Regions from separate parts of the Mesorhizobium sp. WSM3864 genome, predicted to be linked through region 1. Evidence: riboswitches for the same ligand, from Rfam matches in the RefSeq annotation. Region 1 holds a riboswitch; each other region holds the start of a gene.

Evidence for each region. A riboswitch is a leader RNA that binds a small molecule or an ion and turns the genes downstream of it on or off. The one in region 1 is predicted to bind cobalamin.
Region 2: another riboswitch for cobalamin. It lies ahead of bluB (5,6-dimethylbenzimidazole synthase); the one in region 1 lies ahead of CK215_RS00380 (CbtB domain-containing protein).
Region 3: another riboswitch for cobalamin. It lies ahead of CK215_RS25435 (HoxN/HupN/NixA family nickel/cobalt transporter); the one in region 1 lies ahead of CK215_RS00380 (CbtB domain-containing protein).

The regions. Positions count from the first base shown of each region.
Region 1 is NZ_NSGD01000001.1:74,707-85,220, reverse strand. It holds gene CK215_RS00425 (ABC transporter substrate-binding protein) at 1-727, opposite strand, end outside; gene CK215_RS00420 (RidA family protein) at 982-1,365, shown strand; gene CK215_RS00415 (creatininase family protein) at 1,432-2,229, shown strand; gene CK215_RS00410 (tyrosine phosphatase family protein) at 2,245-2,754, opposite strand; gene cobD (threonine-phosphate decarboxylase CobD) at 2,757-3,806, opposite strand; gene cbiB (adenosylcobinamide-phosphate synthase CbiB) at 3,805-4,794, shown strand; gene cobO (cob(I)yrinic acid a,c-diamide adenosyltransferase) at 4,801-5,430, opposite strand; gene cobU (bifunctional adenosylcobinamide kinase/adenosylcobinamide-phosphate guanylyltransferase) at 5,432-5,953, opposite strand; gene CK215_RS00385 (CbtA family protein) at 5,946-6,743, opposite strand; gene CK215_RS00380 (CbtB domain-containing protein) at 6,759-6,938, opposite strand; cobalamin riboswitch at 6,975-7,174, opposite strand; gene CK215_RS00375 (gamma-glutamylcyclotransferase) at 7,245-7,931, opposite strand; gene CK215_RS00370 (aromatic ring-hydroxylating dioxygenase subunit alpha) at 8,208-9,272, shown strand; gene CK215_RS00365 (MFS transporter) at 9,241-10,440, opposite strand.
Region 2 is NZ_NSGD01000002.1:463,010-473,523, reverse strand. It holds gene CK215_RS06495 (MFS transporter) at 1-473, opposite strand, end outside; gene CK215_RS06490 (TetR/AcrR family transcriptional regulator) at 595-1,185, shown strand; gene CK215_RS06485 (hypothetical protein) at 1,330-2,310, shown strand; gene bluB (5,6-dimethylbenzimidazole synthase) at 2,341-3,078, opposite strand; cobalamin riboswitch at 3,121-3,299, opposite strand; gene CK215_RS06475 (histone deacetylase family protein) at 3,414-4,340, shown strand; gene CK215_RS06470 (exodeoxyribonuclease VII small subunit) at 4,344-4,595, shown strand; gene CK215_RS06465 (DUF2277 domain-containing protein) at 4,787-5,053, shown strand; gene CK215_RS06460 (pirin family protein) at 5,062-5,982, shown strand; gene dxs (1-deoxy-D-xylulose-5-phosphate synthase) at 6,115-8,028, shown strand; gene CK215_RS06450 (hypothetical protein) at 8,179-8,463, shown strand; gene CK215_RS06445 (GFA family protein) at 8,460-8,861, opposite strand; gene CK215_RS06440 (TlyA family RNA methyltransferase) at 8,976-9,749, shown strand; gene CK215_RS06435 (class I SAM-dependent RNA methyltransferase) at 9,746-10,514, shown strand, end outside.
Region 3 is NZ_NSGD01000018.1:31,081-41,594, reverse strand. It holds gene CK215_RS25465 (xanthine dehydrogenase family protein subunit M) at 1-385, shown strand, start outside; gene CK215_RS25460 ((2Fe-2S)-binding protein) at 385-861, shown strand; gene CK215_RS25455 (xanthine dehydrogenase family protein molybdopterin-binding subunit) at 863-3,127, shown strand; gene CK215_RS25450 (MoaD/ThiS family protein) at 3,190-3,435, shown strand; gene CK215_RS25445 (group 1 truncated hemoglobin) at 3,483-3,986, opposite strand; gene CK215_RS25440 (HWE histidine kinase domain-containing protein) at 4,396-5,772, shown strand; gene CK215_RS25435 (HoxN/HupN/NixA family nickel/cobalt transporter) at 6,310-7,377, opposite strand; cobalamin riboswitch at 7,467-7,658, opposite strand; gene CK215_RS25430 (DOPA 4,5-dioxygenase family protein) at 7,739-8,146, opposite strand; gene CK215_RS25425 (hypothetical protein) at 8,383-9,108, opposite strand; gene CK215_RS31430 (hypothetical protein) at 9,639-9,782, shown strand; gene CK215_RS25420 (nucleoside hydrolase) at 9,813-10,514, opposite strand, start outside.

The sequences.
Region 1 (10,514 bases):
AGAGGTAGTTGTACCAGCCCTTGGCCGAGCCATCGACGAAGCACTGCACCACCTCCGGCCGCTTGTCGATGGTGTCCTGCATCACCTCAATGGTCGTAGCATAAGTATCCCAGCCATTGTCGGCGAGCAGGAACTGGTTCGGCACGAAGCCGCCCTGTTTCTGCACCGCGAAGGGCTCCGACGTGACATAGCCCTGCTGGATCGACTTCTTGTTGGCGATGAAGGGCGCCGGATTGAAGGTGTATGGCACGCGCTTGGCGGCATCGAAGCCGAGATCGGTCACCATCCACTGGAAGAAGGTCTGCGCGCCCTCGTCGCCGAGGATATACTGGTCGGCGTTCTTCAGGTCCTCCCACTTGTCCAGCCCTTCGCCCGGATGGGACATGATGACCTGCGGGTCCTTCTGGAAGTCGGCGGCGACGACGCGCATCGGGATGCCCTGCTGCACGGCGTCGAAAGCCGAGAGCAGGTTACCGCCCATGTAGAAATCGATCTTGCCGGCCAGCAGCATCGGCCGGCCGCTGACCTGCGGGCCGCCCTGCATGATGGTGACGTCGAGGCCGCAGGCGGCGTAGGTGCCGTCGGCGATCGCCTGGTAGTAGCCGCCATGTTCCGGCTCGGCCAGCCAGTTGGTGCCAAAGGTGACCTTCTCGTTGGCCGCAGCGCCCAGCGTGCTGGCCGCAAGCAGCGCGATCGCACCCGCCAGGATTTTTTCTTTTCCGTACATAAACATCACCCTCTCTTGGCTCCGGCGCGCTGCGCGCTGGGCTCCACTCCATTGGTTCAAGAAGCAAGACACATGCCACCGCCTTGGGCCGCCTGCTTGCGCGGCAGTCATTGCCGAGACCGGACGGGTCATGCTGTACAAATGGCATCGTGCCCATTTTTTGGACGCCTGTCCATAATCGGCCCGGCGGCATGCACCGCATCTTGAAGCTTTCATGAATCCGGCCTTAGTCTGCCTGCCGACAGGAGAATGCCATGCTCAATTATCTCGCCCCCAAGTCGATCAAGCCGCCCTTTGCCCGTTATAGCCATGGCGTTGAAATTCCAGCGGGAAAGCGCCTTGTGCTATGTTCGGGTCAGTTGGGCATCGCGCCGGATGACGCCGTCCCGGAGGATGCCGGCGCGCAAACCGAGCTTTGCTTCAAGAACATTGCCGCAATATTAAGCGAAGCCGGGCTGACGCTGAACGATGTCGTGCGCATCAACGCCTTCGTCACCGATCGCGCGCACCTGCAAGCCTATATGGACGTTCGCAATCGCCTGTTTTCCGATCCGGCGCCCGCTTCGACGCTGATGATCGTTTCAGGTTTTGCCCGCCCGGAATTCAAGGTCGAGGTGGAGGTTCTGGCAGCAGGCTAGCTGTTGCCCGGAATGGCCAGGCGCTTTAGACCTTCGGGCCGAACAGCAGACCATCGGGAGACGACAGTGACGACAAGACGTGTGTGGTGGGGCGACTATCGGACGACCGAATACGCCTCGATCGACGCGGAAGCGACGATTGCCGTTCTGCCGGTGGCGGCGATCGAGCAGCATGGCCCTCACCTTCCGGTCTCGACCGACACCTCGATCATGATGGGCATGCTGGAGACGGTGATTGCGCGCCTGCCCGACCACCTCGACATCCGCATCCTGCCGGTGCAGGCGGTGGGCAAGTCGAACGAGCATCTGCATGCGCCGGGAACGCTTACCTTGCCGGCCACCACCTTGGTCGACGCCTGGACCGAGCTTGGCCTCTCGGTCGCCCGCGCTGGGGTCAGAAAGTTGATCGTCGTCAACTCGCATGGCGGCAACGAGGAGATCATGGGCATTGTCACGCGCGAATTGCGCGTGCGCGCAAAGATGCTGGCGGTGAAGACGAGCTGGCAGCGCTTCGGCCGTCCCTCCGGCATGTATACCGAGCTCGAGGACCGTCACGGCATCCATGGCGGCGATGTCGAGACCTCGCTGATGCTGCATTTCCGGCCAGATCTCGTCGATATGGGCAAGGCCGACAACTTCGTCTCCAATGTCGGTCGCGCTGAAAAGGAATTCGCCCTGCTGCGGCACACCGGAACGCACGCCTTCGCCTGGATCGCCAGCGACCTCAATCCGAACGGCGTGGTCGGCGACGCCAGCATCGCCACCGCCGAAAAAGGCCGGCTCACCGCCGAGCATCAGGCCGATGGCTTCATCAGCCTGGCCAGGGATGTGCGTAAGGCGAGGCTTGCCGACTGGCTGGCGTAGCGGAACAGTGCGAGCTCAATCTCTAATGATGAGTTCGAACGGAATCCCTTCAAAGGCATCTGCACCGCGCCCGATTGCTTCGACCGCCGCGATCATCCGGCCTTCTCGCCCAAGCAACATATCCGCAACGGCAATCAGCCTTGGATTGGGCGTCGCTGACGGCGAGAGAAAGCGCAGCGTCTTCGCCAGCTCCGCCTCGTCGCGTTTGGGCGCCAGTGCCGCCGCGATAATATAGGCCGATGCCGTCGAGCGGCTGATACCGGCATAGCAGTGCACGACCATCGGTTTGGCCCTGTCCCAGCGATAGGCGAAGTCGAGCAGCGCGCGCACATGCTCCTCGCCCGGCATGGTCATGCCTTCCTGCGCGGCGACGATGTCGTGCATGACGAGATGCAGATGGTTTTCGGCCAGTATCGAGGCCGGACGGACCATCTCGGTACCGTCAGCGAGCAGCGACAGCAAGCGCTCCGCGCCGGTTCTCGCAACGGTCTCCTCCACCTTCGACAGCGAACAGACATGGATCATCGTCAGCACTCCTTCGGCGCATCGTCGCGCCGCGAGGCCCACGCTGCAAGCGCGCTCTCCAGCCGCTGCCACTCCTCTTCGCTGCCGGGCAGACCGACGCGCAAGACCTGCGGTCGATCGGCAAAATGACGGACCAGGATACCGCGTTCGCCAAGAGCGGAGAACAGGGAGGCAGCATCAGAGAAAGACAAATAGCGGAACAAACTGGTGCCGCCGGCGACCGCGATACCGAATCGGCTGAGCAGCGCGTCGAGGCGCTTGGCATCGGCTGCCAGGCTCTGTCGCATGTCATCCTGCCACTCGGCGTCCGCCAATGCGCGGATTCCGTATTCAAGTGCAGGACCGGCGACAGCCCATGGTCCAAGCTGCGCCTCCAGCCGCTCGGCGGTCAGTTGGTCGGCCAGCGCGAAACCAAGCCTGACGCCGGCAAGGCCGAAGAATTTGCCGAAGGAGCGCAGCACTACGATGCCGCCTTCGCCCACATCGCCGGCCAGGCTGTGTTCAATCGGGCCGACATCCATGAAGGCTTCGTCGACCACCAGCAGGCCGCCCTTCGCGCGAAGCCGCGCAGCAAGGCCGACCAGGCGGTGCCTTTCGATCACTCGCCCATCCGGATTGTTCGGGTTGACCAGCACCGCAAGGTCAGCGTCCGCCAAGGCGTCGAAGTCGCCCACCTCCACAACCGCATGGCCTGCAATCGCGGCCACCCTGGCATGCTCGGCATAAGTTGGACCCAGCACCAGTGCCTTGCCGGGCCTCACCAGCGAAGCGACCCGCGGCAACAGGATCTGCGTGCCGGGCGCGGCCACGACATGCGCCGCCGACCGCGCGCCATACGCCTTGGCCGCAATTTCGGCCAATTCGCGCAGTCGTCCTGGCTCGGGCAATCGTGACAGGGCGGTGGCGGGCAGATCGAAAAGCGGATAGGAGTGCGGATTGATACCTGTCGAGAGGTCAAGGAAAGGCTGCGGCGCATGAGGAAAGAGAGCGCTTGCCCGGCCAAGGCTGCCGCCGTGATCAACCGCTGCAACCGCTCCGCTTAGAAGCTTCATGTCGATCCTGATCGCTTTCCTGTCACTCGCCATCGAACGTGCCCTTGGCTATCCGGACTGGCTGTTCAACGCCATCGGTCATCCGGTAACCTGGATCGGCAGGCTGATATCCTTTCTCGATCGCAGGCTCAACCACGCCACCGATTCCGACGAATTGCGTCGCCGCCGCGGCGTCCAGGCGCTTCTGGTCATCCTGCTGGTGCCGGCGGCCATCGGCCTGACGCTGCATGTCCTGCTCTGGCTGATCTTTCCGTCCGGCCTGGTCATCGCGGCCATTCTCAGCTCCTCGCTTCTGTCGCAGAAGAGCCTCGCCGAGCATGTCGAGGATGTCGCCGATGCGCTGGAGACCGGTGGCCTGACGCTCGGCCGCATCGCCGTTTCGCGCATCGTCGGCCGCGATCCGGACAAGCTCGACAGGGCGGGCGTTGCCCGCGCCGCGATCGAAAGCCTGGCCGAGAATTTCTCCGATGGCATCGTCGCGCCCGCCATATGGACCGGTGTCGGTGGTTTGGCCGGGGGTGCTGCGTACAAGGCCGCCAACACTGCCGATTCGATGATCGGCCACCGCACGCCGAAATACCAGGCCTTCGGCCGGGCGGCCGCTCGCTTCGACGACCTGGTCAACCTGCCGGCATCGCGGCTCACCGGCCTGCTGATTGTGCTGGCGGCCTTCATCGTCAAGGGCGCCGACCCCCGCAACGCCTGGCAGGTCATGCGGCGTGACGCGAAGAAGCACCGTTCGCCCAATGCCGGCTGGCCGGAAGCCGCCATGGCCGGCGCGCTGGGGCTCGCCCTGGCCGGACCGCGCAGTTATGGCGGCGAGGTCGTCGAGGATGCCTTCATGGGCGAAGGCGGCAGGCGCGAGGCCGAAAGCACCGACATAAGGCAGGCGCTGGAACTCTATCGTGTCGCCGACGGGCTGCTGATCGGCCTGTTCGCGATTCTGTCGGCGACGGTGATCTACCTGACCATTTTGATCGGCGGCTAAGGCGCCTCAGAATTCAATCCCCTGCTGCGCCTTCACGCCGGCCGCAAAATGGTGCTTGGTCTGCCCCATCTCGGTGACGAGATCGGCCGCCTCGACCAGCAGCGGCTTGGCATTGCGGCCGGTGACGACGACATGCAAGCCCTCGCGACGCGCCTTCAGCGCCGCGACCACCTTTTCCAGCTCGAGATAATCGTAGCGCAGAGCGATGTTGAGCTCGTCGAGGACCACGAGGCTGATTGACGGGTCGGCAATCAGCTCGAGCGCCCTCGCCCAGGCAGCCTCGGCGGCGGCAATGTCGCGCTTCAGGTCCTGCGTCTCCCAGGTGAAGCCCTCGCCCATCGCGTGCCAGACGACGCGATCGCCAAAGGCGGCGAAGGCATCCTTCTCGCCCGTGTGCCATTTGCCTTTGATGAACTGGACGACGCCGACGCGCTTGCCGTAGCCGAGCATCCTCAGCGCCAGGCCGAACGCAGCCGTGGTCTTGCCCTTGCCCGGCCCCGTATTGACGATCAGCAGTCCCTTCTCGATCGTCTTGCCGGCCACCTCGGCATCCTGCACCGCCTTGCGCTTGGCCATCTTGGCTCGATGGCGTTCGGCATCCTTGTCGTCGATGATCGTGTCTTTGATCTCGCCCATGTCACTTCACCTTGAGCGGCAGCCCCGCCACCATCATCAGCACGCTGTCGGCGACAGCCGCGACCTGCTGGTTGAGCCGCCCGGCGGCGTCGCGGAACCGGCGCGCCAGCGCATTGTCCGGCACGATGCCGAGCCCGACTTCGTTGGACACCACAAACCACGGTCCGCGCGGCTGCGAAAGCACATCCGAGAGCCGCCGGCACTCGGCCTCGATATCGTGGTCCGCCAGCATATGATTGCTCAGCCACAATGTCAGGCAATCGATAAGCACCGGCTGGTGATCGGGCAAGGCGTCGAGCGCGCCGACCAGGTCGAGCGGCGCATCGACGGTGACCCAGCCTTTGCCGCGGCGCGAGCGATGCAGCGCGATGCGCTCGCGCATCTCCTCGTCATAGGCCTGCGCGGTGGCGATATAGGCCCAAGGCGACGGGCTTGCCGCCACCAGGCACTCGGCATGCGCGCTCTTGCCGGAGCGCGCACCGCCGATGATGAAGGTCAGATGGCCGTCCGCACGATCAGGCAAAGCTGTCGCGCAGGCTGGTCGATGTACCGGTGAAGCGCCCGCGCACCACACCGACGGCCGCACCGAGCACCAGCCAGAAGACCAGATCGGTGAGGGTCACCGCCACCACGAACTGATGGTGCAGCCCCTCGGGAATCGCCGTCTCGAAGCTGACGGGCTGCGGCGCGCCGACTACGTGCGGAGCGACGATCAGCACGACCGCCAGAATTGCCAAGGGCAGCGACTTGCGAAAGGCGATCAATCCAAGGCCGACCGCGGTTGCGGCCACCGTCGAAATCCACCAGATCTGGCGCGGCAGAAGTTCCGCCGCCGGCATGGCCGGCAGTTCCGGCGGCAGGCCGAGGCCGGGCGCGAGCGTGAAAACCGCAAAACCGGCAAGGCCCCAGAACACGCCCTGGCGCCAGCTGCCGATGCCACCGGCGAATTCCGACACCGCGACCAGGATCAGTGCGAAGCCGATGCCGGTGACGATGTTGGCGACAACGTTGAAGGCGAAGCGCTCGAAGCCGTCGGCCGGAGCCCAGCCCTCGTCCTCGGTCGGAGCCGCCGCTTCCGTCGACGCAGGAACGGCGCTGCTCATCGCATTGCCCGCCGGTTCGGCCGAGCTCATGGCAGTGCTAGTTCCAGTGTTGGCGGCATGGTCGTGGTGATGACCGCCGCCCGCCTTTTCATAGACTTCCGCTTTGAGGATCAGCGGCACGGTCGCATAGGCCTGCATGCAGGCAAGCGCGATGCCCGCCACGAGCCCTGCGATCGCCGCGACGAACACGACGTTGCGAAACAGATTCATGATATGGGGCCTTAGTCAGTGGCAGGGAAAAGCCATCGAGTGACGATAGTCGTGGGCAGCGTTGTGGACCGCATCGATGTGCGAGAAGCCGACAAAACCGACGACGAAAATGCCGAGCAGCGCGGCGAGAGCCAGCTGCATGATGCGCGACTGCGAGGAGACGGAGGCGCCGAGGGCGACGGAAGCGGTATTCATGTCTTGTCCTTTCGCCCTCCACCCGAGGGCATCGAAGTCAACTTTCCTGTCGCCGGCAGGTCTCCTGGCTCGCGGATTCGCACCCTTCCCCACCTTCCCGAGGACAAACCTCAGTGGTTCTATGGAGAGGACTACCGCACACAGTTGCGGGGGCAGCCACGGCTTAGGGCAAAGACTCCACCCTCACCGCATTCCCTCTTGGCTCCAAAAACGGAACCGACGACGCCATCGACTATAGGCAGAATCGTCGCGACCGGCAAACCAAATTCCGTCACGCCGCAGCGTGATTGCGGCACCGGTTTCGGACTAAGATCCGGCGATCCGCTCGGCAACGAGCTGCTGCAATCGCCACAAATGGCGGTCGTGAATACCGCGCTGTTCGAGGTTCTTCACGGTGTTGTAGAGATAGTCGGTGCCTGAACCCCAGTGGCCGCACGAGGTCGCCAGCCTTTCGACCACCTCGTCTTCGTTGAGTGGGCCGGCATAGGTCGTGCCTTTGCGATTGATAACGAAGGCAAGCGCTCTCAACGGTCCCTTGTCGGTTGCGAGTTGCAGCAGGCGAGGTCGGTAGCTGGTCGGCTTCAGCGTCATCTCGCGGCGAAAAAGCCTGTCCAACGCCTGCCGGCGGTCACCACCGTTCAGGCGGAAAGCAACACCCTTGCATTGGCCGCCACGATCCAGCGCCATCATCAGGCCGGGGCTTTGCTTGGTGCCGCGCCAGCGCGTCATCTTCATGCAGAAGGAGCGATGCCAGCCGCGTGCCACGGCGACGCGCTCCTCGACATGCTCAATCTCGGGCTTCCAGATCAGCGAGCCGTAGCCGAACAGCCAGAGAGGCTCGGTTGCAGGTAGCTCGGCCTCGAATGCATCCAGCATGGCTTCATAGTCGCTGTCCACGAGATGCTCGGCATCCGGGTCGGGCCCCGGGTCATCGACCGCGCGAAAACAGCGGGCGACCAGTTCCACGGTCAGCGACATCGTTCTTGCAGGCATACTTTGCAATCCTGGGCAGCCGGCGAAACCGCAGGCGATTACGAAGTGACCTTAAGGGCAGCACCCGGAAGCGACAATGGCCGCGCAATTGACAACGGTCCTGCCCGGGTGTCGGCTGTCATCAGCCAAGGGGAGCCGCTCATGCAGCCAAATCCTAGCGAACACAGCCGCTACAATGGCCTCACCAGCCTCGAGCCGACGTTGCCTGCAAGCGCCTATCGGGAAGCCGACGCTTACCGGCTCGATCTCGAAGCGATCTAGTATCGGAGCTGGCTCATGGTTTGCCGCGAAGCCGATCTCGCGGGACCTCTTGCCTTTCGAACCGCGCGTATCGGCTCGCAGGAGGTCGTCGTGCTGCGCGACGAGACCGGGAGCTTGCGCGCCTTCCACAACACCTGCCGGCATCGCGGCTCGCAGCTCTGCCAGGAAAGCGAAGGGCGGCTGAAGGCAAGGCTGCTCACCTGCCCCTACCACGCCTGGACCTATTCGCTGCGCGGCGATCTCGTCCGTATCCCATCGAAATCGCTGCCCGAAGGCTTCGACAAGGACAATTATCCGCTCTACCGGGTGGCGCTGTCAGTGTGGCGCGGCTTCGTCTTCATCAATCTCGCAGTGGAGCCCGATGGCTCGGCGGAAGCCTCCTTCGACTCCGCCTCCCGCGATCTTTCGAACTGGCCGCTGGAGACGCTCGTCCCCGGGCACCGGCTCACCAAGGTGATGAACTGCAACTGGAAAATCTTCTGGGAGAACTTCAACGAATGCCTGCATTGCCCTGGCGTGCACAAGGACCTGTCGCGGCTGGTGCCGATCTATGGGCGCGGCCTGATCGCGAGGCATGACGATCCGGAATGGGCGCGCTATGCGGATAATGATGCGCCGGAGTTTTCCGGCGGCCTGCGCGCGGGCGCCGAGACCTGGTCGCGCGACGGACGCGTCCATGGACCGGTCTTTGCCGACCTGACGCCGGCCGAGCGAGCCGCCGGCCAGACCTACGCAACCTCGCTGCCCTCGATGTTCATCGTCGGCCATGTCGACTATGTCCGCACGGTGCGGTTGACCCCGCTCGGGCCCGAGCAAACGGAGCTCACCGCCGAATGGCTGTTCGCGCCCGATGCCCTGGCACAAACCGATATCGACAACATCGTCGCCTTCGGCACCCAGGTGCTGGAGGAGGACGCCGCGATCTGCGAGGTCAACCAGAAGGGCCTGCACTCGATCCGCCACCAGGCCGGCGTGCTGATGCCCGAGGAGTACGATTTGCGCCGCTTCCACGAGTGGGTGCGTGGGCGCCATGCGGCGTTGCAGCCGGTCAAAACGACTTCGGCAGATAGCGCCAAGTGAAGAAGCCGCAGAAGGCGGCCAACAGGCCGAGCGTGGCGAACACCGAGCCGAGACCGAAGAAGGTCAGCACCACCGAATAGACCAGCGGCGGCGTCAGCTCGGAAAAATCGAGATAGGTTCGATAGACAGCTGCCATCTGCGCCCTTTCATAGGAACGCACCGACCGCATGAAGGCGGTCGAGCCCAGCGCGTCGAGCGCGATGGTGAACAAGGCGCCGCCGAGCAGGAAGGCGGCGGTGAGCAGCGGCGCGGCGGCGCCGACGCCGCCGGCCGCGAAAAGCATCGCCGCCATGGCGAAATAGGCGAAAGCCATGGTCCGACGGCCGCCGAAGCGCTTTCCCGCCCTGCCCCAGAAGATCGCCATGAACAGAAGCGCATTGCCTGCCGAAACCAGCAGCCCGCCGGCAAGCTTGCCCTCGCCCGTGATCACCATGAACAGCGGGCCATAGACGAAGAAGGTCGTCCAGAAACACGAGCGGCCGAAGGCGATCAGCCACGCGAGGCGCAACCGCGGCTGCGCGACGAAGCGGCCGATATTGGCGAGCGGGTTGATCGGACGGCTCTTGCCGGGACGGATCGAAGGGTTGTCGCCCAGCCGATAGGTCCAGAACAACGCCAGCAGCGCCAGCGCGAAGGCCACGACCGCGCCGTGCGCGGCATAAATCCCGAAGCGCGTATAGAGGAAAATGCCGAGCGTCGGCCCGCCGGTCCAGGCGAACATCGACCAAGCCATGCGCAGCGATTCCGCCTGCATGAAGTCGGTCTTGCGGATGTGGTCCATGATGTAGAGGTTAAGTGTGATGGACAGCGCGCTCGCCCCCATGACACGGCACAGCATCCCGGCGAGTTGTCCCGGCAGCGTGTGGGTAACGAAGAACACCGAGCCGATCGCCAGCATCAGGCAGCCGCCCGTGTAGATCCAGCGCCGCGCGAAGCGGCGGATCAGCATCGGCATGAACAGCGTCACCGACAGCCCGAGCAGCGACACGATGGTGTAGAGGATCGAGACGATCTGCTCATTGTGCAGGATCTCGTAGGCTTGGATCGGGATGACGCTGGAGATGGTGGCGCGAGCAAAGGATTCGACCGCATAGAGCGAAGCGAAGGTGCGCGCATCCGCGGGCCTGAGAGCCGGAAGCCAGATCGGATGGCGCACATGGGTGGACATCGGCCCTCCGAAAAGTGAATCGCTCGCCAAATCTGGCCGGACCAGTAGCGGACCGGTAGCAGGAAACCGACTCC
Region 2 (10,514 bases), on a different contig from region 1:
GATGCCCCAGCGACATAGACCAGCTCGTCCGCGGCCGATTCGAAGGCGAAGGCCGTATTGAGCTCGGGGCGGTCGCGAAAAATCTCGGTCCAGCGCGCCCTGACCAGCGCCGGGATGCTCGGCATTAAGGCGGCAAGCAGCGACGATAGGAACAAGGTCCACACCGGCCAGTGCTGGTTGGCCGCGACGATCAAGGTCGCGAAGGCAAGCGCCGAGACAAGTGTCGTCGGCACTGCAATCCGGCTCTGGCCGAGGCGGTCGACCAGCCGCGAGACCTGCGGCGACAGGAAGGCGTTGACCAAAGCGTATGTGGCCGAGACGGCGCCGGCCAGCCAGTACTCGCCATGCGTTTGCGACAGCATCGCCACAATACCGATCGGCGCCATGGCGATCGGCAGCCGGGCGATGAAGGCTGCCGCGGCGAAGCTCTTCGTGCCAGGAGCCCGAAAGATTTCCGAATATGGGTTTCGCATGGTCCCGTTCCTCGACAAGGGAAGGCGCCGCAACTACATACGCAGCGTATGAATGTCAAATAGTTCATACGTCGCGTATGTCAATTAGCATACGACGCGTATGTGAATAAGGCCAGGAGCCATGCACAAACCCCGCAAGGAGATGATCGCCGAGACGCGCGCCAAGCTGATCGCGGCCGCGCGCCATGCCTTCGGCACGATCGGCTATGCCGAGGCCTCGATGGACGATTTCACCGCTTCGGCGGGTCTGACGCGCGGCGCGCTCTATCATCATTTCGGCGACAAGAAGGGGCTCCTGCAGGCGGTGATCGCCGAAATCGACGCCGAGATGGCGGCGCGGGTGAACGAGGTGGCCTCGCGGGCGCCTACTCGCTGGCAGCATTTCGTCGACGAATGCACCACCTATATCGAGATGGCGCTTGAGCCGGAAATCCAGCGCATCATGTTCAGGGACGGCCCGGCCGTGCTCGGCGATCCGGCTCAGTGGCCCAACGCCAGCGCCTGCACGGCTTCAATGACCGATCACCTGTCAAAGCTGCAGGAGGAGGGCGTCGTCGTTCCCGATCTCGATCCCGAGACCGCAGCGCGGCTCATCAACGGCGCCAGTAGCCAGGCCTCGCAGCGCATCGCCAATGCCAAGGATCCGGAAGCGACGTCGAAGAAGGTTGTGGCGGCGTTCAAGCAGCTGCTGGAAGGCCTGAAAACCAAATAGCATCCGGTCGCGGCGTTGCGGGCAATCACTCGGGTCCGCGCTGCCTCAGACAATTGTCCCCCGCTCAAAATCCCTCCGACATTGACTTTGGCAGGAGCGAGCGCATCCTCTCCCGCCAATTCTCTGAGGCGGAGGGTCGGGGCCATGTGGGACTTCAGCATCGGCCGGTCGGTGTCCATCATGATGCGGACGTGGCCGTTCATCGTCTTTCGCATCATCGTCTATTTCGGCATCACGGTGGCCTACATAACAGCGACCGGCACCGGCGCCAGCGTCGGTTACGGCGTCGGCCACATCTCGACCGATCCGGACGGGCCGATGTCCTTTGCCTTGTGGGGTGGGGTGGTCGGCTTCGGCGTGGTCTCGATCGCCGTCTACTGGATCCGCGAATACATTCTCTATGTGCTCAAGGCAGGCCATATCGCCGTCATGGTCCATCTGATCGACGGGCAGGACGTTCCCGACGGCCAGGGCCAGATCGCCTATGCGCGCGAAGTGGTGACGAAGCGCTTCGCCGAGGCCAACATCCTTTTCGTCGTCGACCAGCTGGTGAAAGGCGCCATCCGCGCCATCACAGGGCTGATCGGCGGCGTTGCTGCGTTCCTACCCATTCCAGGCTTAAGCGGTCTGGTGAGCTTCATCAATACCGTCATCCGCCTGTCGCTGACCTATGTCGACGAGATCATCCTCGGCTACAACATCCGCACCAATTCCAACTCGCCTTTCGAGACCGCCAGGCAAGGCGTCGTGCTCTACGCGCAGAACGGCAAGTTGATGGTCAAGAACGCCGTCTGGCTGGCGGTGATCATGTGGGGCGTTTCCTTCGTCATCTTCCTTTTGATGCTGGCGCCCGCCGCCGCGATCCTCTGGGCCATGCCGGGCCAGCTTGCCGGCTGGGCCTTCGTGTTGGCCATCGTCTTCGCCTGGGCCTTCAAGGCGGCTTTCATCGAGCCCTTCGCCATCGCTTCGCTGATGCAGGTCTACTTCGCCACCATCGAGGGCCAGGTCCCCAATCCGGAATGGGACCGGCGCCTGGCCGAAGCCTCGTCCAAGTTCAGGGAATTGCGCGACAAGGCGCTCAGCCCCTTCGGCGGCTCGCGCTGGGATTCGCCAAGGACCGCTTGAGCAGCAGCCCCGGCCACGAAGGCCGCCTGATCACGGCTTCGCCCCTTCACGGGAACCAAGGCGAGCGATCGCCGATTTGAGCGGCGCCTCGCCGGCGCCGCAAAAGGTCTCGCTCATCACCAACTCGGGCAGCGGCAGGCGCTTGCCCCAGCCATGCGCTTCGAGGTCGGGCCTCGGCGCGAATTCCGAGACGCGGCCGACGCAGAGATAGGCGATCGGCGTGACGTGCTCGGGGATCGACAGCAGTCGCTTCAGCGCTTCGGGCTCGATGATGCTCACCCAGCCGACCCCGACGCCTTCCGCCCGCGCCGCGAGCCAGAAATTCTGCACCGCGCAGACGGTGCTGTAGAGGTCCATCTCCGGATTGTGCCAGCGCCCGAGCGGCGAGTTCTTCGAGCGCTGGCGGTCGCAGGTGATGCAGAGGTTGAGCGCGCTTTCGCAGATGCCCTCGAGCTTCAGCTTGCGGTAGAGCGCCCGCCGCTCCACCTCGATCGCCGGCAGTTCCTGTTCGCGCGCGGCCAAAAACAGGTCGCGCACCTGCCGCCGCCTTGTGGCGTCCCGGATGACGATGAAGTTCCAGGGCTGCATGTAGCCGACCGACGGCGCGTGGTGTGCCGCGGTGAGCAGCCGCGCCAAAACGCTGTCGTCGAGATCGTCGGCAAGGAAATGGCTGCGCACGTCGCGCCGGGTGAACATGGCTCGGTAGACGGCGTCGCGCGCCAATTGGTCAAAGTCATCGCCGCCGGCGGCGGCTGTTCGTGCCTGCATCGCTTGTCCCCTTGCGATAAGCAGTCCTCCGCCTGACCATGCGGATGACCATGTCTGCCGGGCCGGTCTTCTGGCTCGGGATCGACCCGCATCCGGCGCCTTCCCGTCTGGGACAGTGGCGTTTGCCGGCGCGGTCCCCCTCACAGCGTTGGGCACGCCACGGATTTCAACCGTGTTCCCGATTCTCCCGCGTTGCGGGCACCAGGCAGCGACGCGACCTTATCGCGAAGCCGAAGCCGGGCCAATGCCGCCAGCGACACGATTGGGCGCGATTTCCCCAATCATTCGGCGCTGAAACATGGCTATCCGTGCGACAGGTGCCTAGATTAGGCGCCATGACCACTCGTCTCTACACTCATCCGGTATTCCTGGAACACCTCACGCCGCCCGGCCACCCCGAGCGGCCCGACCGTTTGCGCGCCATCGAGCGCGTGCTCGACGACGAGGCTTTTTCGGCCCTCGACCGCGTCGAGGCGCCGGAAGGCGACGAGGCGACTATCCTTTACGCGCATCCGGAGGATTTCGTCGGCCGTGTCCGCGCTGCGATTCCCGAGACGGGGATCGTCTCGATCGATGCCGACACCAGCGCCAGCCCGAAAAGCTGGCATGCGGCGGTGACGGCGATCGGCGCGGCGAACGCCGCCGTCGACGATGTGTTCGAGGGCCGTGCCGCCAATGTCTTCGTTGCCGCGCGTCCGCCCGGCCATCACGCCGAAAAAGCGACCGCGATGGGCTTTTGCCTGTTCAACACCGCGGCGATCGCCGCCCGTTATGCGCAGGAGAAGCATCTGGCCGAGCGCGTCGCCATCGTCGATTGGGATGTGCATCACGGCAACGGCACGCAGGACATTTTCTGGGACGATCCGTCGGTGCTCTATTGCTCGACCCACCAGATGCCGCTTTATCCGGGCACCGGTGCCAAGAGCGAGACCGGCGCCGGCAACATCGTCAACGCGCCGCTTGCGCCGAGCACCGGCAGCGACACGTTCCGCGACGCCTTCCTGTCGCGCGTGCTGCCGTCGATCGACGCCTTCCAGCCGGATCTGATCATCATTTCCGCCGGTTTCGATGCGCACCATCGCGATCCGCTGGCCGCGATCAACCTGACCGAGGATGATTTCGACTGGGCGACCGGCCAGCTGATGGAGCGCGCCGGGCGCCACAGCGGCAACCGGCTCGTCAGCCTGCTGGAGGGCGGTTACGATCTGCAAGGATTGGCATTTTCGGTCGCCGCCCATGTCGGGCGGCTGATGAAGGGATGAATGATGGCTGATGAAGCTAACCAAGACGTCAAGGCGATGAGCTTCGAACAGGCGCTCGACGCGCTGGAGAAGATCGTCGATGATCTGGAGCGCGGCGACGTTCCGCTCGACCAGTCGATCAAGATCTACGAGCGCGGCGAGGCGCTGAAGGCTCATTGCGACCGCTTGCTCAAGGCCGCCGAGGACAAGGTCGAGAAGATCAGGCTCTCGCGCGACGGCAAGCCGGTTGGAACGGAGCCGCTCGACGCCGAGTGAGGTGTATTGATATTCAGGTGAGGCCGCCTGCAAACGCGGCTTTCTGCGGTTCCGGTGCTCACGTCCTTCAAGTACGCTCCGGTCCGGTTCTCGGAACCCGCCATTTTCGGCTCGGTCTGACCTGAATCTCAACACACCTCGGTGCACAATGTCAGACCGGTTCGGGCAGAAAGCAGGTAAGGAGTTAAAGCATGTGCCGAAACATCAAGACCCTGTTCAACTTCGATCCGCCGGCGACCGACGACGAGGTCCATGACGCGGCGCTGCAGTTCGTGCGCAAGCTGAGCGGCGCGACCAAGCCGTCCAAGCGCAACGAGCATGCCTTCAACCACGCCGTCGAGGCGATCGCCGCCGCCGCGCGCGAGCTGCTTGACAGCCTCGAAACCACCCAGCATCCGCGCAACCGCGAGGAAGAGGCCGCCAAGGCGAAGGCCCGATCCGCGCTCCGCTTCGCCTGACGCCGGTCATGAGCTTCTTTCCGGGCAACGATCCCGAGGCCGGCGACGCCTTCGCCTGCGACCAGATCGAGTTGATGGTCATTCCCAACGCCAAGGACATTGGTGGCTTCGAGGTTCGCCGCGCCTTGCCGACGGCGAAACGCAGGCTGGTCGGTCCGTTCATCTTCTTCGACCGCATGGGCCCGGCCATCCTGCGTGCCGGCCACGCGATCGACGTGCGCCCGCATCCGCATATCGGGCTGTCCACCGTCACCTATCTGTTCGACGGCAAGATCAGGCATCGCGACTCGCTCGGCACCGAAATGGTGATCGCGCCGGGCGACGTGAATTTGATGACCGCCGGCCGCGGCATCGTTCATTCCGAGCGCACGCCCGAGGAATTGCGCGGCGCGCCGATGTCGATTTCCGGCCTGCAAACCTGGCTGGCGCTGCCGGACAGCAAGGAAGAAATCGCCCCGGTGTTCGCGAACACGTCGGTCGTCCAACTGCCCGAAATCGATGCCGAGGGCGTTAGCGGCCGCGTCGTCATCGGCGAATTTTCCGGGCTGCGCTCGCCCGTCGCGACCGCCTCGGAAACGCTCTATGCCGATCTGCGGCTGGCGGCGGGCGCCAGCGTCAAAATCCCCGGCGACGCCGAGGAACGCGCCATCTACACGCTGGAGGGCGAGGTTTCGATTGCCGGCGACCGTTTCCCGGCCGAGCGGCTTTTGGTGTTCAAACCGGGCGAGGAAATCGTCGTGTCGTCCGAGCGCGGCGCGCATTTCATGCTGTTCGGCGGAGCGTCGCTGGGCTCCAAGCGTTATATCTGGTGGAATTTCGTTTCGTCCTCGAAAGAACGCATCGAGCAGGCCAAGGAAGAATGGAAGACGGGCCGCTTCGATATCGTTCCTGGCGATGAGGAAGAATTCATTCCGCTGCCGGAAGGTTAGCGCAGAATGGACATTCTGCGCCGGGCGCGTCACTGACACGCATTTACATTGGCGCGCCGTCAGCCTATCTCGCGCATAGCAAAGCGCATATTTGAAGGTTAACCCAAGGTTAAGTTGACAGGCCGTCCCAGAGTGAACCCGAAGCCTGACACGCCGCTCCTCGACAAAGTCCGCATTCCCGCGGATTTGCGGGCGCTTGATGAAAGCGAGCTGCCGCAGCTGGCGACCGAACTGCGCGCGGAGCTGATCGACGCGGTGTCGCACACCGGCGGCCATCTTGGCGCCGGTCTCGGCGTCGTCGAGCTTACGGTTGCGCTGCACTATGTCTTCAACACGCCGGAAGACCGGCTGATCTGGGACGTTGGCCACCAGGCCTATCCGCACAAGATCCTGACCGGCCGCCGCGACCGCATCCGCACGCTTCGCCAGGAAGGCGGTCTCTCCGGCTTCACCCGGCGCGCAGAGAGCGAATACGACCCCTTCGGCGCAGCGCATTCCTCGACTTCGATTTCGGCCGGCCTCGGCATGGCGATGGGCCGCGACCTTTCGGGCGGCCGCAACAATGTCATCGCCGTCATCGGCGACGGCGCCATGTCCGCCGGGATGGCCTATGAGGCGATGAACAACGCCGGCGCGCTCAATGCCCGCCTGATCGTCATCCTCAACGACAACGACATGTCGATCGCCCCGCCGACCGGCGCGATGAGCGCCTATCTGGCGAGGCTTGCCTCCGGCAAGACTTATCTCGGCCTGCGCGATTTCGGCAAGAAGCTGACCTCCTATCTCGGCAAGCGCGCCGACAGCGCCATCACCCGCGCCGTCGAGCACGCGCGCGGTTACGTCACCGGCGGCACGCTGTTCGAGGAGATGGGATTCTTCCACATCGGCCCGATCGATGGACACAATTTGGAGCACCTGATCCCGGTGCTGAAGAACGTCCGCGATAATGGCGACGGGCCCATTCTGATCCATGTCGTCACCCAGAAGGGCAAAGGCTACGGGCCGGCGGAGGCCGCCGCCGACAAGTATCACGGCGTCAACAAGTTCGACGTCATCACCGGCGCGCAGGCGAAAGCGCCGGCCAACGCGCCGAGCTACACCAAGGTCTTCGCCGAGAGCCTGATCCAGGAGGCGCGCGAGGACGAACGAATCGTGGCGATCACCGCCGCCATGCCGAGTGGCACCGGCCTCGACCTCTTCGGCGAGGTGTTCCCGGCCCGAACCTTCGATGTCGGCATTGCCGAGCAGCATGCGGTGACTTTCGCCGCTGGCCTCGCCACCGAAGGCTACAAGCCTTTCGCCGCCATCTATTCGACCTTCCTGCAGCGCGCCTACGACCAGGTGGTGCACGACGTGGCGATCCAGAAACTGCCGGTGCGCTTCCCGATCGACCGCGCCGGCTTCGTCGGCGCCGACGGCGCCACGCACTGCGGCGCCTTCGACACGACCTTCCTCGCCTCGCTGCCTGGCTTCGTCGTCATGGCCGCCGCCGATGAGGCGGAGCTTCGCCATATGGTGCGCACGGCAGCCGACTACGACGGCGGCCCGACCGCCTTCCGCTATCCGCGCGGCAACGGCGTCGGCGTCGACATGCCGGAGCGCGGCTCAGTGCTCGAGATCGGCAAAGGCCGCATTCTCAAGGAAGGCACCAAGGTGGCGCTGCTCTCGTTCGGCACGCGGCTGCAGGATTGCCTGCTGGCCGCCGAGGAGCTCGGCGCCGCAGGCCTTTCGACCACCGTTGCCGACGCTCGCTTCGCCAAGCCGCTGGACGAGGATCTCATCCGCCGCCTCGCGCGCTCGCATGAGGTTCTCGTCACGGTCGAGGAGGGCGCGGTCGGCGGCTTCGCCAGCCAGGTGCTGCATTTCCTTGCCCATGAAGGCCTGTTGGAAAACGGCCTCAAGGTGCGCCCGCTGGTCTTGCCGGACGAGTTCACCGATCATGCCAAGCCTGAGAAGATGTATGCCGACGCGGGCCTCGACACGACCGGCATCGTGCGGACGGTCTTCGCCGCACTCGGCCATGGCATGCAGGCGCAGCGCGCCTGAATCGAAAACTCAGCTCTCCGATTGAGTCTGCCGGCTGCGGCTGCAACTGTTTGTTTAGGTTTTCATTTGGCCGTTCGGTTACCTTGTCTTTTGGCCGATTTTCAACGGGCGCCCTGCTAAGACCCTGGTCGTAGGCAAGGGATAAGAACAATGAAATCGTTCCTTTGCGGCATGGCCTTGCTGAGTGCCATGGCCGCTCCGATGGCAGCCGAAACGCGTTACGACCGCAACCTCGAAAAGGCGGTGATGGACATCGTCGCCGGCAAGATGGGCAACATCCGCGGCGGCTTTTCCTACAAGCAGGCTCCCCAACTGGTGGTGCTGCCGGAAGCCGCGCCGACAGCGCCAGCTCCGGCTGAGCCGCGCGAGCAGGCCTCCAACAATGACGGCCTGATGCCGGCGGTCGAGCGCCCGGTCTCGCGGACTATTTTCTAAAACCACATATCGCGCACGCAGCGGCCGTCGCGCGGCAGGTCGTCGAACGTTTCGAGGCCGTCGAAATGCTCGATCGGCAGGTCGGCGACCGCCTCCGGCGGGGCCAGCCTGATATTGACGGCGATGCGAGTGCGGCCGCTCGAGCCGGGGCGCAACCCGCGCCAGGCGAGCACACAGGCGCATTTCGGACAGAACAGGATTTCCAGCGCGGGCTCGGCCACCTCGACCCTCCTGTAGGAACTCGTCGGACCTGCGATGCGGATGCGCTCGTCGACATAGTCATAGGCCCAGAGCGTGCCGTAGCGGCGGCAAAGGGTGCAGTTGCAGGCGGTGATCGATCCCGGATCGCCTTCCAGCGTCCAGTGCGCGGCGCCGCAATGGCATGTTCCCTTCAGCATGGCTCTTCCTCGACCGGGTGAGCGGACTTTCGGCGCCGGCATTCTGCCGTGCCCCGCGCCATATTCAACAGGGCTGCCATTGCCTTCGCCGCCGGCTTTCGCCAATGAAGGCCGATGAGTTCCACTCTGCCCGCCAGCGCGCGTCCGCGTCTCGACGAACTGCTCGTCGCACGTGGCCTGTTCGCCAGCCGTTCCCGCGCCCGCGACGCGATCGAACGCGGCACCGTCACCGTCGACGGCGCAGTCGCCCGCAAGCCGGGCCAGCCCGTGGCGCCACACTGCGTCGTTGCCGTCGACGATCCGGCGCAGGCCTATGTGTCGCGCGCGGCGCTGAAGCTGATTGCCGGCCTAGACCATTTCGGCCTCGATCCCTCTGGGCATGAGGCGCTCGATATCGGCGCCTCGACCGGCGGCTTCACCCAGGTGCTGCTCGAGCGTGGCGCTACCCATGTCACGGCGATCGATGTCGGTCACGGCCAGATGAACCCGGAAATTGCCGCCGATCGGCGGGTCACGGTCATTGAAGAGCTGAATGCGCGGGACCTGACCGCCGCCGATCTTGGCGACCGCGTTCCGGACTTCCTGGTCTGCGATGTCAGCTTCATCTCGCTGAAGCTGGCGCTGCCGCCGGCGCTGGCCTTGGCGGGCGAGGGCGCCAGGGCGCTGCTTCTCGTCAAGCCGCAATTCGAGGCGGGTCGCGAGGCGATCGGCAAGGGCGGACTGCTCAAGGACCCGAGCGAGGCCGAGCGCATCGCCGCCGGTTTGCGCGACTGGCTTGCCGGCATGCCGGGCTGGCGCGTGCTCGGGCTGCATCCATCGCCGATCGAGGGCGGCGACGGCAACCGCGAGTTCCTGCTCGCCGCGATCAAGGACGCGGCATCGCCATGAGCGCGCGCTTCACCATCACAAGGCTCGGTTCGCAGGGCGACGGCATCGCCGGTGCCGATGGCGGCGAGGTCTTCATCCCGTTCACGCTGCCTGGCGAGACGGTCACCGCCGCGCGCCAGAAGGACCGCGCGACGCTGATGTCGGTTGTTGAGGCTTCACCGCGTAGGGTTGATCCGCCCTGCCGACACTTCACCGAATGCGGCGGCTGCGCGTTGCAGCATTTCGAGGCCGACGGCTACCGGCAGTGGAAGCGCGAACGGGTGGTGCAGGCGCTCAAGATCAAGGGCATCGCTCGTCAGATCGACGCGCTGGTGCCTTGCGCGCCGCACACGCGCCGCCGCGTCGTCTTCAGCGCTCGGCGCACCGAGGCCGGCATGCTGCTCGGCTTCGTGCGCGCGCTCTCCTCCGAGATCATTCCTATCGAGGAATGCCCGATCTCGTTGCCGGCAATCGTTGATGCGCTCGATCCTCTGCGAAGGCTGGCAGGACTGGTCTGCGCGACGCCGAAAGCCTTCCACATGACCGTCACCGCGACGGCGTCCGGCCTCGATGTCGCCGTCCATGACGCGGGCAAGCTCGGCGAAAACCAGCGCCGCATCGCTTCCAATTTCGTGATGGCCGCGGGCTTGGCGAGGCTTTCGATAGACGGCGAGGTGATCGTGGAGCCGAAGAAGCCGGTGGTGCAGTTCGGCTCGGTCGCCGTCGCCCTGCCGCCCGGCGCCTTTCTTCAGGCGACGGAGGCCGCCGAGCAGACGATGGCCGGTC
Region 3 (10,514 bases), on a different contig from region 1:
CGAGATCATCGAGGCGATCCTGCTCGACAAGCGCGCGCCAAATGCGGGCGACGCCTATCAGCGCTTCATTCCGCGCACCGAGATGGACATCGCCGTGGTCAGCGCCGGCGTGAACCTGACGCTCGGCGAGGCGGGCGCGATCAAGTCGGCCCGCGTGGCGCTGGGCGCCGCGGCGCCCACGGTGCTGCTGGTCGAGGAGGCGGCCGAGGTGCTCGTCGGCTCGAAGCTGGATGAGGCGACGCTGGAGCGGCTCGCCAAGATCTGCGCGGGCGCCTGCCGCCCGATCGACGACAAGCGCGGCACCATCGAATTCAGACGGAAAGTTGCGGGTGTGCTGGCGAAGCGTGTCGCCACCACCGCCTATGAGCGTGCAGGAGGCAAATGATGGCCGGTGTAGCGGTTTCAACGACAATCAACAGCGATCACGTCGAATATCTTTGCCAGCCGGACGAGACGCTGCTCGACGTGCTGCGCGACCGGCTGGGACTGACCGGCGCCAAGGAAGGCTGCGGGACCGGCGACTGCGGCGCCTGCAGCGTCATCGTCGACAACCGGCTGGTGTGCTCCTGCCTGGTGCTCGGCGCCGAGGCCGAAGGCCGCCAGATCGAGACCATCGAAGGCATGGCGCATGGCGACCAGCTGCATCCGCTGCAGCAGAAATTCCTCGAGCACGCCGCCTTGCAATGCGGCATCTGCACGCCAGGTTTTTTGATTGCGGCGAAGGATCTGCTCGAGAAGAACCCCTCCCCGACCGAGGAGGAAATCCGCTTCGGGCTCGCCGGCAATCTCTGCCGCTGCACCGGCTATGACAAGATCGTGCGCGCCGTCCAGGACGCGGCAAACGTGATGAAGGGAGCCTGAGATGAATTTCGATCCGCGCTACTCGGGACGCAGCTTCTCATCCGTCGGCACGCGCCCGCTCCGCCCCGACGGCGTCGACAAGGTGACGGGACGCGCCCGCTACGGCGCCGACTTCAACATGGCCGGGCAGCTGGTCGGCCGCGTGCTTCGCAGCCCGCACGCCCACGCGATCATCAAGAAGATCGACACGTCGAAGGCCGAAAAGCTCGCCGGCGTGAAGGCGGTGATCACGGCGAAAGACCTGCCGGACCTGACCGATGGCGATGCCGGCATGTTCGACACCCTCGACAATTGCATGGCGCGCAAGAAGGCGCTCTATGACGGCCATGCCGTGGCCGCGGTGGCGGCGATCGACGCCCGCACCGCCAGGCAGGCGCTGAAGCTGATCGAGGTCGACTATGAGGTGCTGCCGCATGTGACCGATGTCGACGAGGCGATGCAGCACCACGCCCCGCTCATCAACGACGCCATCTTCACCGAGGGGCTGGAGGAAAAGCCGGTCAAGCCGTCCAACGTCTCCAAGCGCACGCAATACGGCCATGGTGACGTCCACCAGGGTTTTGCCCAGGCCGATTTCGTCGTCGAGCGCTCGTTCAAGACCGAGCAGACGCATCAGGGCTATATCGAGCCGCATGCCTGCGTGGCGAGCGTCAATTCCGACGGCACGGCCGATCTCTGGGTCTGCACGCAAGGCCATTTCGTCTATCGCCAGCATTGCGCCCAGCTGCTCGGCCTCGAAGTCTCGAAGCTGCGCGTCACCTCTTCCGAGATCGGCGGCGGCTTCGGCGGCAAGACCCATGTCTGGGCCGAGCCGGTGGCGCTGGCCCTGTCGCGCAAGGCCGGCCGCCCGGTGAAGCTGGTGATGACCCGGGACGAAGTGTTCCGCGCCTCGGGGCCAACCAGCGCCACCTCGATCGACGTCAAGATCGGCGCGAAGAAGGACGGCACCATCACCGCCGCCGAAGCGACGCTGCGCTACACTTGCGGCCCCTATGCCGGCATGTGGGCGGAGATCGGCGCCATGACGGCATTCGCCTGCTACAAGCTGGAGAACGTCAAGACCGTCGGCTACGAGGTGCTGGTCAACCGGCCGAAGACCGCGGCCTATCGCGCGCCTTCGGCGCCGATGGCGGCGTTCGCGGTGGAAAGCGCTGTCGACGAGCTCGCCAAGGAGATCGGTATCGACCCAGTCGAGTTCCGCATCAAGAATGCTGCGCAGGAAGGCACCCGCGCCTCCTACGGCCCGGTCTACGGCCCGATCGGCATCGGACCGACGCTCGAGGCGGTCAAGGAGCACCCGCATATGCGCGCGCCGCTGGCTCAGAACCAAGGCCGAGGCATGGCCTGCGGCTTCTGGTTCAACTTCGGCGGCCAGACCTGCACCGACTTGAACATCGGCATGGACGGCACGGTGTCGCTCGCCGTCGGCACGGTCGACGTCGGTGGTTCCCGTGCGTCGCTGTCGCTGGTGGCGGCGGAAGAGCTCGGCATCGACTACAGCCAGGTCAAGGCGATCGTAGCCGACACTTCCAGCCTCGGTTACAACGACATGACCGACGGCAGCCGCGGCACCTTCTCCTCCTCGATGGCGACCATCTCGGCCGCCCGCAACGCCATCAAGGTGCTGCGCGAGCGCGCCGCGCAGATGTGGGACATCTCGGTCGACGACGTTGCCTGGGAAAAAGGCCATGCGGTCGCCAAGGGCGAGAAGCACGGCAATCTCGGCAAGCTGTCGCTGAAGGAGATCGCCGCACAGTCCGGCAAGACCGGCGGGCCGATCGCCGGCCATAGCGAGCTCGTCGCCGACGGCGCGGGCGTCTCCTTCGCCACCCATATCTGCGACGTCGAGGTCGATCCCGAAACCGGCTCGACCAGGGTGATCCGCTACACGGTGGTGCAGGATGCCGGCAAGGCGGTGCACCCGACCTATGTCGAGGGCCAGTACCAAGGCGGTGCCGCGCAAGGCATCGGCTGGGCGCTCAACGAGGAGTATATCTACGGCAAGGACGGCCGCCTGCAGAACCCGGGCTTCCTCGACTACCGCATCCCGGTCTGCTCCGACCTGCCGATGATCGACACGCAGATCCTGGAAATCCCCAACCCCAACCACCCCTACGGGGTGCGCGGCGTCGGCGAGACCTCGATCGTGCCGCCGCTGGCGGCGATCGCCAATGCGGTGTCGAACGCGGTGGGCGTGCGCATGAGCCACATCCCGATGTCGCCGCCGCGGATTCTTGCAGCGCTCGAGGCCGAACGGGAAGGCTAGCATGCTGAAAAGTGCGAAGCGGTTTTCAGCTCACGTCAGGGTCCAATGAGGATCAGGCGATAATGGTCCAAGTCACGCTCTGGGGCTCGCTCAGCGCCGCCGCCGGAGGCAAGGACAAGCTCGACATCGAGGCCAAGGACATCAGGGAGCTGTTCCGCAAGCTTGCGGAACAGCATCCCGCGTTCGAACCCCTGCTCGATCGCGGCATCGCGGTCGCGATCGACGGGACCATCTATCGCGACACGTGGTCGAAGGAACTGCCGCCGGGGGCGGAGATTTTCCTGCTGCCGCGGCTGGCGGGTGGATAGGCGGAGCGGCGACCGCCCTCGCCTGTTCGCCGGATTCGCGCTGAGCCTCACCCCTTTTTGACAGCGCCGGCAGTGACCTCATCCTTGTGCGCGGCAAAGGCTTCCAGGACCTCGGTCTTTTCGGCTTTCGGAACCTTGAAGCGGTCGAGCGTCCGCCCCAGTTCCGCTGCGACCTCGTCGAATTCGGCGGGAGAAATCTTCAGCTCCTTGTGGGCCTCCTCGAGGCCGAGCGGCGTCGCGCCCGGCTCGGTGGCCACGAACTTGAAGGGGCCGCCGGAAACATCGCACACCCACAGCGTACGCATGAACTTGAGGCCCGGCAGCCGTTCGAGGTTCTTGGTGTGCCATTTGCGCAGTTGCGGGTTCTTGGACTTCTTGCCGACGATGGGGTTTTTCACGACGGCGTCGCTGAAGTGATCGACCACGGCTGCGATGGCGAACACGCCTCCCAACCGATCGTATAGACTCTTGTCCGGCGCGGTCTGCTTGGTCTGCGCCAGCGCATCGCCGGCGGGCAATATGGCGGTCGACGCGGCCGCCGCCGCCAGCACGGCGACGACGCTTCGTCTCGAAAGAGAGGTCGAAACAGCCGTTTTCATCTCTGGTACCTCCGTTGGGCCAGAGCCGGCCGCTCTGGCGGCTTCAATGCGTGATTGCGGGACATATGCACTTTGCCTCAAACGGCATCGTATGAGGAACTAACGAAACTGCGCCCGAAATATTCCTCAGGCGGACCGGCAGCCAGGGGTCTATTCACGATGGCTAAAATTTTGCGTGACGGAGACGGATACATAAACGGCGTCGCGCGTTAATGCGCCTATGGCTGACGGGCTTTTCCGTGAATCGTGGCCTCGCGGAAACGGCGAGATGGCGCGATTCATTCGTGAATATCCCTGGTCGGAAAGCCCGCTCGGGCCGATCGAGACATGGACGCTCAGCCTGAGGACGACGGTCGACCTGATGCTCGCCGCCGAAGCCCAGATCGTGCTTTTCTGCGGGCCGGAGTTTGTCGCGCTCTACAATGACGCCTACGCGCCGACCATCGGCGACAAGCATCCGCGGGCGCTCGGCCGCCCCGCCGAGGAAAACTGGTCCGAGCTCTGGACCGACCTCGAGCCGCTGCTGCGCGGCGTTCTCGAAACCGGCGAAACGTTCTCGGCCAGGGACCGGCCTTTCTACATCGAACTGTCCGGCCTGGTCGGCGAGACGGTGTATTTCGACATCTCCTATTCCGCGGTGCGGGCGCAGGACGGCACGGTTGAAGCCGTGCTCTGCATCGTTTCGGAAACCACGGCCCGGGTGCTGGCGGCAGCAAAGGTGCGCGAAAGCGAGCAGCGGTTTCGCGCGCTGGTCAATGCCAGCTCCGACGTGGTTTATCGGATGAGCCCGGACTGGCAGGAAATGCATGAGCTGGACGGCCGCGGCTTCCTGTCGAGCGCTCAGGGGCCGGCGATCCGCTGGCGCGACGAATACCTGTTCCCGGAAGACCAGGCGAGCATCCAGGCGGCGATCGAGCGCGCCATCATGGAGCGCGGCGTGTTCGAGCTCGAGCACAGGGTGCGGCGCGCCGACGGGTCCGCCGGCTGGACCACCTCACGGGCAATCCCGATCATCGATGACACCGGCAGCATCCTGGAATGGTTCGGCATGGCCGCCGACATCACCGAAAAACGGGCGAGCGAACAGCAGATCCAACTCTTGATGCGCGAGGTGAACCACCGCGTCAAAAACCAGTACGCCGTGATCCTTTCCATGATCCGCGAGACGAGCAAACGCGCGACGGACCCGCGCGCGTTCGAACACCAGATCCGCGAACGCATCATGGCGCTGTCGCGCTCGCACGACCTCTTGGTGCTCAACGACTGGCGCGGCGCGGGCATGGCCGACCTTGTGCGCGAACATCTGCGGCCGTTCGGACACGAAGAGCGCATCTCGCCATCCGGACCGGACGTGACGCTGCGGCTGAACGCGGTGCAGAACATCGGCATGGCGCTGCATGAGCTGGGCACCAACGCGACGAAATACGGCGCCCTGGCCGGCGACGCCGGAACCGTGCGGATGGACTGGCGGGTAGCCCCGGCCCCCGAAGGCAGCGATTTCGAGCTGGTCTGGGAGGAACATTTTTCTGAACCTGCCGCGGCCGCCGATGCCAAGCCGCACAAAGGCTTCGGCAGCGTCGTTCTCCAGCGCGTCGTCCCCACCAGCCTCTCCGGCAGCGCCTCCATGGAACGGCTGCCCGGCCTCGTTCGCTGGACGCTCTCGGCGCCGCTCGCCAACGTGGTTGTCGCCCGTGGGGCGGAGCTGGACGGCGATGAGCAGATCGCCGGGCTGACGTGAGGGCGGCTGCATCCTGAGGAGACCGACCCGACGGCCGGCCACAACGCCTGGGGACCCGCTGCGCCGCCGAGCCTGCCGTATCGCCGCACGTCGCTGGCCTGCGCTGCTCCCTTTTTTTGCTTTCCCTTCCCGGCCTTTTTTCGAACAGAAAAGCGCCAGCTTTTCTGTTCTGGACTCTGGATATTTGGACTCTGGATTCTGGCTTATGGATTATGGGGCTTATCCCAGGCCTTAACCCCTGGCTTATCCAAGCGCAGAATTCCGTCACACTTCCAAAGGCTTGGGCTACGGGTCCTCAGCATGCCTTTGAAGCGCGTGCGCACGGGCCGGCGATCTCCTGTTGCTGTCTGGCCAACAGTGAACAAAATGGGAACAAAAATGTCAAGCCGGGCACCGCTGACGGGGCTGGCGATCGTCGCCTTTGCCGCCGTCGGCTTCCTGTTGCCGAGGCGCTTCAAGGAGGCAGGCTGGCAGCCCGCCGGGATCTGATGGCAGAGAGATGCGGCTGGCCTGCTGCAGCCAGCCGCCGCCGGCGGCTTATGAATTCTTTGCTGCGGATGCGCTCTCCACATCATCCAGCCCCTTGGCCTTATAGACGACGTAGGAGATCGCCCAGGCGGCGATGAAGATGCCGATAATGGCGAAGCCCAGATTGTTGAAATTGTCGTTGAGCGTGCCGACGCCGTTCCAGAAGCCGCCCGACAGACCAAACTTGTCACCGATGAGGCCGAGCGCCTCGATGCCGCCGATCAGTACTGCGACAAGGACCGACACCAGGGTGATCGTCATGTTGTAGTACAGTTTGCGGATCGGCTTGACGAAGGCCCACTCATAGGCGCCGAGCATCATCACACCATCGGTCGTGTCGACCAGTGACATACCGGCCGCGAAAAGCACCGGGAAGACCAGAATGGCTTCGAACGGCACGCCCTTGGCCGCTTGTGCCGCGGACACGCCGAACATGGCGACTTCGGTCGCGGTGTCGAAACCAAGGCCGAAGAGGAAACCAAGTGGGAACATGTGCCAGCTGCGCGACACCAGCCGGAACATCGGGCGGAAGACGCGCGCCAGGAAGCCGCGATTGTTGAGCAGCAGGTCCAGATCCTCCTCGACAAACGCCCCACCGGCCCGCACCCGCCGATAGCTTCTGTAGATCGAGAAGAAGATGACGATGTTCATCGCCGCGATGGCGAGCAGGAAGAGTGCGGAAACGCCGGTACTGATCGTGCCGCCAATCTCCTGAAGGCTCTGGAAACGGCCGAGCAGGGACGTTGCCGCCGCGATAGCCGCAGCGACGATGACGACGATCGTCGAATGGCCGAGTGCGAAAAAGAAGCCGACTGAGACCGGCCGTTTGCCGTTCTGCATCAGCTTGCGCGTGACATTGTCGATGGCCGCTATGTGGTCGGCGTCGACGGCATGGCGCAAGCCCAGGCCGTATATGACGAGAGCGACGCCAAGCAATGTCGGCTTGTCGTGGAAGGCGACGAAAGCCCACAGCCACGCCCCGACGTTGAGAATGGCGAGTGCGCTGTAGATTGTAATCAGCTTGGCTTTCAGGTCCGGCGAGCTTTTGTTCAGCATTTTCGATAGTTGGATCAGCATGGTTCTGCCTTTGACGTTGCCTGTCATCGCAGGGAACTCGCCCCGCCCTCCGGCCAGGCGCGCACACCGGATCACCCCGTCCGATGTTCTGCTTTGACGTCCATGATGGCAGGTCTCCTGGCTCGCGGATTCCCGCCGCTTTCGCCTTCCCGGCCCATGCAGCCAGTGGCATCGTGAAAACGGCACGCCGCTTACAGTTGCGGGGGCAGCCACGGCTTTGGATTTCTCCGCACCGCGTTCCCTTTTGATCCCCGAAGGGAACCATCGGCGCGAATTCGCCACACCGCGGTTGGCCAGTCAATCAACAACTCCGACGGCCAGAGGCCCCTCACGCCATCGTGACGAGATCGCCGCGCCCCCCTCACACCCCCAGCGTCGGCTCGGTATTCACCTCCAGCGCATCCTCCGCCTCGTCCTCCTCGCCAAGCACCTCGCCCTTCGCCGGCAGTGCGCGTCCGATCCACATCGGGTCGATAAGGTGGTCGCGCTTGGGGTTGGTGGTGTTGGGATGGATGAGGATGCTTAGGCCGCCATGGTTCAGCATCAGCCAGGGAACCAGCGTCGCAAAAATCTCGGTCGCGAAGGAGACCTGGTACATGGCTTGCTGGTGCGGGCCGACCGGCTCGTCGCGCCAGTTGCCGAGGCGCACGCGAAAGCGCTCTGCGATGCGCTGGCGCAGCCATTCGGCATGCCGCCGCTCGGCCTCTCCGCCGTAGTAGATATGGGCGTGATAGCTGGCGATCTCGGCGATCGGCCTGACTTCGTTCATCGCGATGCTTCCCTTCGATGATTTTTTTGCGCCCGGCGGAACTCTAGCCGAAGCGCGGGCGCCTTGTCTGCAGCCGGCCGCGGTCTGCGCCTGCGGTCGGCAGGGTTGTCGGATATGGCGCTCCCTTGCTCGGCTTTGCCGGGCCATCTCTTCGCCACCTTGTGGGGGCGAGGAATTGCCAAACCGCCGAGGTTGCAACCGGCAGGAAGGATGGCAACGGCCGTTCTGCCTTTGCCCTAAATCACCGCGGTGACCGTGCCCTTCGCATTTAGGCGACAGCCGACTTTCGCCTGCCTCACTTCGATGCCGCCTCGCCTGTCATAGTCTATGCGCACCTCGATCGGCGCGTTGAGCCCGCTTCGGCGTTGACGCAAGGGGCCGGCGCTGACCGTGTAAACACGCACGGCGCCGAGGGGCTTGGCGGCCGCCGTGATCGCGGCGCGACAGGCGCGCACCACGGCGGCCGGCGTGCCCCGTATCGCCTTCGGAGGTGACAGCGGCGCGATGCGATAGCCTTTGGTGCCCCGCCGGAGGTCGCCGCCGGCGGATCTGGAGGGCCTCAGCACTGGAGGCAGCACAATGGTCTGCGTCGCGCTCTTGGCCAAAGCAGGGGCTGTCGGCACCGCGGCCGGGTTCTGCGCAGAGGCAGCCGATCCGCTGACGGCGGAAGGATCGTCGCCCGCGGCGGCGGCGCCCACGCTTGTCGACACGCCTGTGCTGGTGCTGCCCAGATTGCCGCCGGCATTGACGCCGAGCGATCCGCCGCCGGTCGATGCGCCGACGTTTGCGCCGCCGACACCGTCGGCACTGGCGCCCACGCCCGCCGACACGCCTTGCGAACCGGCGCCCAACCCGGCGCCCACGCCGATGCCGCCGACCTTGCCGCCCACGCCGACGTCAAGCGCCGAGGCAGGCCCGATCGGGATGGCGATCGCCAGTGCGGCTGCTAGGTATTTTTTCATGGCCAGACCTTTGTTCCAAGGCCAACCTTGTGTGGCTCCTCATCGAGCGTCCGCTCGACAGCGGTCTGCGAAGCCTTCGTCGCGCGAATGCGTGCCGAGCGATGGCGACTTCTCGCCCTGCCAGGCATCGGCCTCGGCGGTGACCGGCGCGGCTGGAGGCCGCTCGAAAGACGGATGATAGAAAAGCGGTCTCGGCAACGCCAAGCACTGAAAAAGGCTTAGGACTTCTCCTTTCAACTTAGCTGTCGACAGCAGGGCAAGTTTGAGCTCGCCTACGCGCTGCTAACGGGTAACTTTCAAATTAGTTTCAACTAAAATGCAACAGAACAAGGACACCACCGTGCCAGCGCCGGTTGCTGATGCCGACGCCGGGCTCTCGTCGAAATGGCCGTCTCGGCTTCGCCGGGCCAATTCTCCCCCACTTCCTGGCCGGCGCCGGCCTGGAGGCTTGAGAGTCGCCCAGGGCGGCAAGGCGCCCGCGCTACCGGCTCGAAGCCGCAACGCTCATCGCGCTGGCCGACAAGGACGCGGTGCTGGTCGGCCAGGCCGACCTGTTGCGATCGATGGTCGAGGGTGCGGCCGGCGATGCGATCCTGGCCAACAAGCGCGAGATCGAGACCGGCATCGCCGCCATCAGCGCCACATTGCGCGACAGGCAATCGTTCCTGCTGTGAGGGCCGGCTAGGCCTTGCCCCTGGAGCGCCTCACGCCTTTTGACTGGTGAGGCGCTCGAGCGCATCGACGATCAGGTCGCAGAATTTCGCATGGTCGAGCTTCATCGCCACGGTGTGGCGGAAATCGACCTGCTCGCTCGCCGTGCCGCCGAAATGGCGCATGCCGCCCAGCTTCTCGAAATTGCAGACCGTCATGCCCTTGGTCCAGCGTCCGGCAAGCTCGACGCGGATATCGGCCTTCTCGGTGGTGAAGACGCCTGCATCGATCATCGCCGCCACGCAGCAGGCGTCATGGACGGCGGGATAGGCTATCTGCAGCAGGCCGCCATGCGTGGTCGCGATGAATTCCCAGATGTCGAGGATGAATTTGGCGATCGGCCCGCCGACGGCGCGCACCCTGTCCTGCAGGTCGGGGGTGGCCAAGGCCTGGTGCGTGAGGTCGAGCCCCACCATGGTGACGTCCCAAGCGGCGCGGAACACCACGTCGGCGGCCTCGGGGTCGGCATAGACGTTGAACTCGGCCGCCGGCGTGATGTTGCCGCGCGTGAAACTTCCGCCCATCGCGACGACCCGCTTCACCCGCTCGACGATGCGCGGCTCCTTGCGCACGGCTAGAGCGATGTTGGTGTAGGGCCCGACCGGCACCAGCGTGACGGTTTTCGGCTCATGCGCCATGACCGTCTCGATGATGAAGTCGACGGCATGGCGCTGGTCGAGCTCGAACGAGGCGGG